Regions from separate parts of the Paenibacillus sp. JZ16 genome, predicted to be linked through region 2. Evidence: a T-box and tRNA genes for the amino acid it is inferred to sense, from the RefSeq annotation. Region 2 holds a T-box; the other holds one or more tRNA genes.
The links. A T-box is a leader RNA that pairs with one kind of tRNA and senses whether it is charged. The one in region 2 lies ahead of trpS (tryptophan--tRNA ligase), so its partner is inferred to be a tRNA-Trp.
Positions count from the first base shown of each region.

Region 1: it has a tRNA-Trp gene. The T-box ahead of trpS (tryptophan--tRNA ligase) is inferred to sense a tRNA for this amino acid. The anticodon was not compared.

Region 1 covers NZ_CP017659.1:3,360,608-3,363,990, reverse strand. The annotation lists rRNA gene BJP58_RS15415 (23S ribosomal RNA) at 1-573, shown strand, start outside; tRNA gene BJP58_RS15410 (tRNA-Asn) at 729-804, shown strand; tRNA gene BJP58_RS15405 (tRNA-Ser) at 810-901, shown strand; tRNA gene BJP58_RS15400 (tRNA-Glu) at 918-992, shown strand; tRNA gene BJP58_RS15395 (tRNA-Val) at 1,168-1,243, shown strand; tRNA gene BJP58_RS15390 (tRNA-Met) at 1,332-1,408, shown strand; tRNA gene BJP58_RS15385 (tRNA-Asp) at 1,439-1,515, shown strand; tRNA gene BJP58_RS15380 (tRNA-Phe) at 1,584-1,659, shown strand; tRNA gene BJP58_RS15375 (tRNA-Thr) at 1,682-1,757, shown strand; tRNA gene BJP58_RS15370 (tRNA-Tyr) at 1,762-1,846, shown strand; tRNA gene BJP58_RS15365 (tRNA-Trp) at 1,853-1,926, shown strand; tRNA gene BJP58_RS15360 (tRNA-His) at 1,951-2,026, shown strand; tRNA gene BJP58_RS15355 (tRNA-Gln) at 2,043-2,117, shown strand; tRNA gene BJP58_RS15350 (tRNA-Gly) at 2,133-2,207, shown strand; tRNA gene BJP58_RS15345 (tRNA-Cys) at 2,219-2,292, shown strand; tRNA gene BJP58_RS15340 (tRNA-Arg) at 2,305-2,381, shown strand; tRNA gene BJP58_RS15335 (tRNA-Leu) at 2,390-2,469, shown strand; gene BJP58_RS15330 (LiaF transmembrane domain-containing protein) at 2,899-3,198, shown strand; gene BJP58_RS15325 (PspA/IM30 family protein) at 3,267-3,383, shown strand, end outside.
Region 2 covers NZ_CP017659.1:4,092,352-4,095,734, forward strand. The annotation lists gene BJP58_RS18640 (sigma-70 family RNA polymerase sigma factor) at 1-1,332, opposite strand, end outside; T-box leader at 1,599-1,877, shown strand; gene trpS (tryptophan--tRNA ligase) at 1,928-2,911, shown strand; gene BJP58_RS18650 (ABC transporter permease) at 2,986-3,383, opposite strand, start outside.

The sequences.
Region 1 (3,383 bases), 730 kb from region 2:
AAGAGTGCAAAGGCATAAGGGAGCTTGACTGCGAGACCTACAAGTCGAGCAGGGACGAAAGTCGGGCTTAGTGATCCGGTGGTACCGCATGGAAGGGCCATCGCTCAACGGATAAAAGCTACCCTGGGGATAACAGGCTTATCTCCCCCAAGAGTCCACATCGACGGGGAGGTTTGGCACCTCGATGTCGGCTCATCGCATCCTGGGGCTGAAGTAGGTCCCAAGGGTTGGGCTGTTCGCCCATTAAAGCGGTACGCGAGCTGGGTTCAGAACGTCGTGAGACAGTTCGGTCCCTATCTGTCGTGGGCGTAGGAAATTTGAGAGGAGCTGTCCTTAGTACGAGAGGACCGGGATGGACGTACCGCTGGTGCACCAGTTGTTCCGCCAGGAGCATGGCTGGGTAGCTACGTACGGACGGGATAAGCGCTGAAAGCATCTAAGCGTGAAGCCCCCCTCAAGATGAGATTTCCCAATTAGTAAGACCCCTTGAAGACGACGAGGTAGATAGGTTGGAGGTGGAAGTGCAGCAATGCATGGAGCTGACCAATACTAATCGGTCGAGGGCTTATCCAAATCACCCCAAAAAGTGAAGTGAAGCTTTGAAGCTGACACCGAATACTTTTCGGGGACCCCGATACCACATCGGGTGAATGCTACGGATTCTAATCAACGCAAAGATCGTTTCGTATCTAGTTTTCAGGTGATCAAACACTTGAATTGAATATTGTTCCCTGATAGCTCAGTTGGTAGAGCACTCGACTGTTAATCGAGTTGTCACAGGTTCGAGTCCTGTTCGGGGAGCCATTTATGGAGAGGTGTCCGAGTTGGCCGAAGGAGCACGATTGGAAATCGTGTAGGCGCCAAAAGCGTCTCGAGGGTTCGAATCCCTCTCTCTCCGCCACTATTATTTTAAGCAAGGCCCGTTGGTCAAGGGGTTAAGACACCTCCCTTTCACGGAGGTAACAGGGGTTCGAATCCCCTACGGGTCACCACTTTCTTAATTGCATCAGGGGATGAGAATCCCGTCGGTTCGTCGGAGGATAACTTCGTAAGCAAAGACTTCACAGTCTCGAACGAAGTGAGAGTATCCCCTACGGGTCACCACTTTCTTGAAAAAACACTTGCTTCTTATATCAGATTTTGATATGATGAAAGTCGCTTTGTTACGGAGGCTTAGCTCAGCTGGGAGAGCATCTGCCTTACAAGCAGAGGGTCGGGGGTTCGATCCCCTCAGCCTCCACCATGATTTATCCCCAAAAAGTGAAGCGCATGCTTCGTAGGTAATTCCGATTACTTTTCGGGGACCCCATACAAGCAACCCTTTATAATGACGCGGGGTGGAGCAGTTCGGTAGCTCGTCGGGCTCATAACCCGAAGGTCGTAGGTTCAAATCCTGCCCCCGCAACCAATTTATATCGCGATAGCGATAATGCCTCTTGGAACTGTGGTGTAGAGGCCTAACATGCCTGCCTGTCACGCAGGAGATCGCGGGTTCGAATCCCGTCAGTTCCGCCATTATTTACAACTTTGGGATGAGATGAGTATCCGATATGGGTTCCGTCAAAGTTCGCGAAGAGCTTTAAGGCTCGGTAGCTCAGTCGGTAGAGCAGAGGACTGAAAATCCTCGTGTCGGCGGTTCGATTCCGTCCCGAGCCACCATGTACGTTTTATAACTTTATATGCCGGTGTAGCTCAATTGGTAGAGCAACTGACTTGTAATCAGTAGGTTGGGGGTTCAAGTCCTCTCGCCGGCACCATTCTGGAGGATTAGTGAAGTGGCTAAACACGGCAGACTGTAAATCTGCTCTCTTCGAGTTCGGTGGTTCGAATCCATCATCCTCCACCAGTTTTTAGGGGCATAGTTTAAAGGTAGAACAGCGGTCTCCAAAACCGTTAGTGTGGGTTCAATTCCTGCTGCCCCTGCCAATCGTATCACAGTGTTTCAGTATGGCGGTCGTGGCGAAGTGGTTAACGCACCGGATTGTGGCTCCGGCACTCGGGGGTTCAATTCCCCTCGATCGCCCCATATTACAAAATCATATTGGGGATTAGCCAAGCGGTAAGGCAACGGACTTTGACTCCGTCATGCATAGGTTCGAATCCTATATCCCCAGCCATTGATTTTTATGTTTGCGGACGTGGCTCAGCGGTAGAGCATCGCCTTGCCAAGGCGAGGGTCGCGGGTTCGATTCCCGTCGTCCGCTCCATTTTTATTTCTGGCGCCATAGCCAAGTGGTAAGGCACAGCTCTGCAAAAGCTTTATCCCCAGTTCGAATCTGGGTGGCGCCTCCATTACAAACTTATGTGCCCTTAGCTCAGCTGGATAGAGCGTTTGACTACGAATCAAAAGGTCAGGAGTTCGAATCTCTTAGGGCACGCCATAATGTAAGCCGGTGTGGCGGAATTGGCAGACGCGCGCGACTCAAAATCGTGAGGGAAACCGTGGGGGTTCGAGTCCCTTCACCGGCATCATCAAAAAGGAATGTAGACGATAAACGTCTGCATTCCTTTTTTCGTTGCATCTACATCGATTGCTACTTCGTGATTTAAATATTAGACTCCATTCTGCATGCTATCTCTCCAGTTACCTTTACAGGGGGCTTTTCTATCACCTTCAGATCTTCTTCAAGCTACACTTCTTTAAACTAAACTATCATTAGAAACCACGTTCTTTATAGGTAAAACAAAGATGATCCAGCCGGATTCATCTACACAAGCAAACCCTTCGATTAATCGATCCAGTGCAGGGTTGGACGTAGGTCTGTAGAAGGCCCCGCCTTAGGTCTAGGTTCAAAAACCGTCCCCAGGCCGTTTTAGCGAAACTCAAAATTACCTAGAATAGAGTCATAAGGTTGAACAAAAGAAACAACGATCAAACAACAGAAAGGCGGTGTATAAATGAGAAATTCAAAAGGAAATGGAATGAGTATCCTGTTGATTGGTGTAGGGATCTTGGTTCTCCTTGGAGTATTCGGTCCTCTGCTTGGGTGGTTGTTCAGTCTTCTAATTCCAATCCTGATGGTCGCTTTGGGATACTACGGGATCCGGAGAGGTAACACCTTGATGGGATGGGTTATTCTCGGTATCGGTGTGATCTGGTTGATGGGTAAACTGTCTTGGCTGATCGGTCCGATCTTTGGAATTATCTTGATCATCTACGGGTTGTCTCGATTGAAGAATGGTAGACCCCGTTATTGATAAAAACCACTACATTAAATAACATGCATGAACAACAGATCATGATAGATGAGGAGGGCTAAGCCAATATGAGTGTTTTCCGGCGGATAAGAGACATAACCGTAGCAACATTGAATGAAAAGCTCGAGCAGAGCCAGGATCCGGTTCGATTGATCGACCAGTTCCTACATTCAACCAGACAGGAC
Region 2 (3,383 bases):
ATCCGGGCCCTCCGTCATCTTCGCCAGGTAATACCAGAACTCCAGATCTCCCATTCCGAGTGTATGGAGCTTATCACCTACCTTTCGGAACAACTCATACGGCTTATGGATTCCGCCCGCTACAGCCTCTAACGTCGTCTTCTCGATGATCCCGAGTCCATGGTTCACAGAGGGCAGCCGTGCCAGATGGGCTTCGAATGCATCTCTCGCAAAAGGCAGTGCCGAGGAATCCACCTCCAGCATGCGCTGATGTCTTTCCGGCCCATCCGAGGTATAGCATTCCCACAACATGCTGCCCAGCCTAAGCTCTTCTTCTCCAATTGCATGCCATGTGCCCGATAAAGTCTCGAGCTGCTCCGTGCTAAGCTGCCCCAGCCCCCGAAAAAGCTCGACGCCCGGGTAGGCGCCAATGCACAGCAAACTCAGCTTCGTATTTCCCAGTGATTGTTCCTTAAACCAATGCAGCAAGTAGGCCAGCATGGTCTGGTCAAACAGATCATGCTCAAACCAGAGCACGATTTCATCATATTTTCGAAAATCCTGTAGCTTCCTCTCCTGCAACTCGCAGGTCTCGATATATTCCTTCTCCGGAATCCCGAGCGTTTGCTCCAAATACCGAGCTCTTGTTCTCCTATGATCCGGCTCGTCCATCTTCGTAAAGACCGGACCAAACGAATATAGCTCCCTCCACACCAGGATATCTCCTTGAATGTTCCCTTGCTTCAGCTTATCCCCTACCGAATCCCCGTTAACGATATGCAGCATACGTTTTCCTCCCTCATACAGATCGGTGAACACCGATACAAAGTCGGCTACGTGCAGCGTGTTCTTCAGCTTCCGCCGGGCATCAAAGAGTCTCTTCTTCAAAGCCGGCAAGGATATATCCAAATATTGTGAGATCTCCCGCAAGCTGTAGCCTTGAAAATAATAGAGCTGGACCGCAATCCGCATGCCGGGCGGCAAATCCGCGATCGTGGCATGCAGCTGGCGAATCATCTCTCTCTTTTCCACGACAAACTCCAAGCTCCGCTGGTCGCCAGCCGGCAATTCCATCTCATGCAGCGGTAACGTCTGCAATTGCTTACGGCGCCGGTCTCTGTAGCACTGCCGCTCCACGATCACTTTGAACCATCCGGGAAAGCGCCGGGGATCCTGCAGCTTGTGCAGATTCGCAAATGCCTCCGTAAAGGCCTCCTGCACGGCATCTTCCGCCAAATAAGGATCCTGCAATTTATCGTAGGCTACGGCCAGCGCCATGCCGGTAAAATGCCGGACCAACCTTCCCTGGGCCTCCGCACTGCCCCGCCGGGCTTCCTCAATCCACTGGAACACGTTCACTAAAACCTCCCTTCATGGTGTCTCTATCCCTTAAGTGCCGATCTGAACGAAAAAGGTTACCTCTCTTCAGGAATTCTGCACCGGATGGATGATATATCGAAAATTCTCCATCGCCTTCGCCGGCGCCTCCCAGGCCCGATTCAGACCACCCGATTCCTCTTGACATTCACTTAACACCTGTGTGATGATACTCTTCAAATCATCTTGTTCTCTCTTTACATCCGAAAAGAGCTGCGCAGATGAATTTAAGAACAACATACCACACGGCTATGAGAAGAAATAGTAGCTTATCTCTTGAGGTCCAAGCGAACCGGCGAATGGTGCGAGGCCCGGTACCCCGGAATGAGTGAATGGATCTTCTCGCTTCAACCCGAACCTTTCGGCTGTGCCGGAGCAGTAGGCCTTGACGGCTCTCCACCGTTACTTTGGGAGATATGGCAGGAATAATAATGGTGTTTTTCCCCATTTCCACGTCATGCTAAAGAGCGACAGTATAGTCGAATTCGGGTGGTACCGCGGAGTTACACTTCGTCCCATAGAGGGATGAGGTGTTTTTGTGTTGTTCGCAAACCATTAGGAGGTGTTTTTTATGCAACGATTATTGTCAGGCATCAAGCCGAGCGGGGATTTGAATATTGGCGGATATGGAGGTGCGCTCCGTCAATATGTGAAGCTGCAGCATGAGTATGAGTCCTATTTCTTCGTGCCGGATCTGCATGCGATCACGGTCTATCAGGATCCCATGGAGCTGCACCAGCGCACGCGGGACATTGCCGCTCTGTACATTGCGTCAGGCATTGACCCCGATAAAGCGACGATCTTTCTGCAATCCCAGGTCCCCGCGCATGTAGAGCTCGGGTGGTTGCTGGAGACGCAGGCGCATTTTGGTGAATTAAAGCGGATGACCCAATTCAAGGAGAAATCGGAAGGTCAAGAAACGGTCAGCTCGGCGCTCTTCACGTATCCCGTCCTGATGGCTGCCGATGTGCTGCTCTATCAGGCAACGCATGTGCCTGTCGGCGACGACCAGAAGCAGCATTTGGAACTGACCCGCGATATGGCCGAACGCTTCAACAACCGGTATGGACGCACGTTTACGGTGCCTGAACCGATCATTCAGGATATTGGCTCCCGCATCATGGGTCTTGACGACCCGTCCAAGAAGATGAGCAAGAGCAATCCGAACAAAAACAGCTGTGTCCACATGATGGATACGCCGGAGGATATCCGCAAGAAATTCTCGAAGGCCGTTACCGACTCAGACGGCGAGGTCCGGCATGACTGGGAGCAGAAGCCGGCGGTCAGCAATCTGATCGAGATTTATTCGGTATTCTCCGAGGAAGCCATCTCCGTCATCGAGAAACGGTATGAAGGCCAAGGATACGGCACGTTCAAGAAGGAATTAGCCGAAGTCGTCATCGAGAAACTTCAACCGATCCAGGAGAGGTTCCATCAAATCGTGAATTCCTCCGAGCTAGATCGCATTTTGATGGACGGAGCGAAGCGGGCTTCAGAAACCGCAGGCCCAACACTGCTTGCCGCCAAGAAAGCGATGGGATTGGTCACGTTCTGAAAGAACCGAGAGGGCGTCCCTTAATATCTGCATCCTGCTTCAGGAATCAGGTTAAGGGGCGCCCTGCTTATTTTTTATACATAGCTCTGCGTATCTCTATTTCTTCCAAACTTGTAGGTTGCAATCAGCGATAAGGCCAAGGCAAAGGCCAGTAGAATCGCCACATTCAACATAATGTCGGTCAACGCGCTTCCTTGTTGAAGCTTGCCGAACGTATCGAGCAGCCAATACTGCGGCAGGAAATCGGCGATTCGCTGAATCGCTTCGGGCATCACGGTAAGCGGGAATACACACCCCGCCAGCAGCGAAGTCGGCATGATCACCATCGTCTGGATTCCGTTCGCCATCATGGTGCTGTCCGAGAACGCGACAATGACCTGCGATAAACTGACCGCGACCAGAGCGAACAGCGACAGAATCAAGAACATCTGCCAGAGCGGAAGGCCAGGCTCGATATGAAAGAACCGGGTCA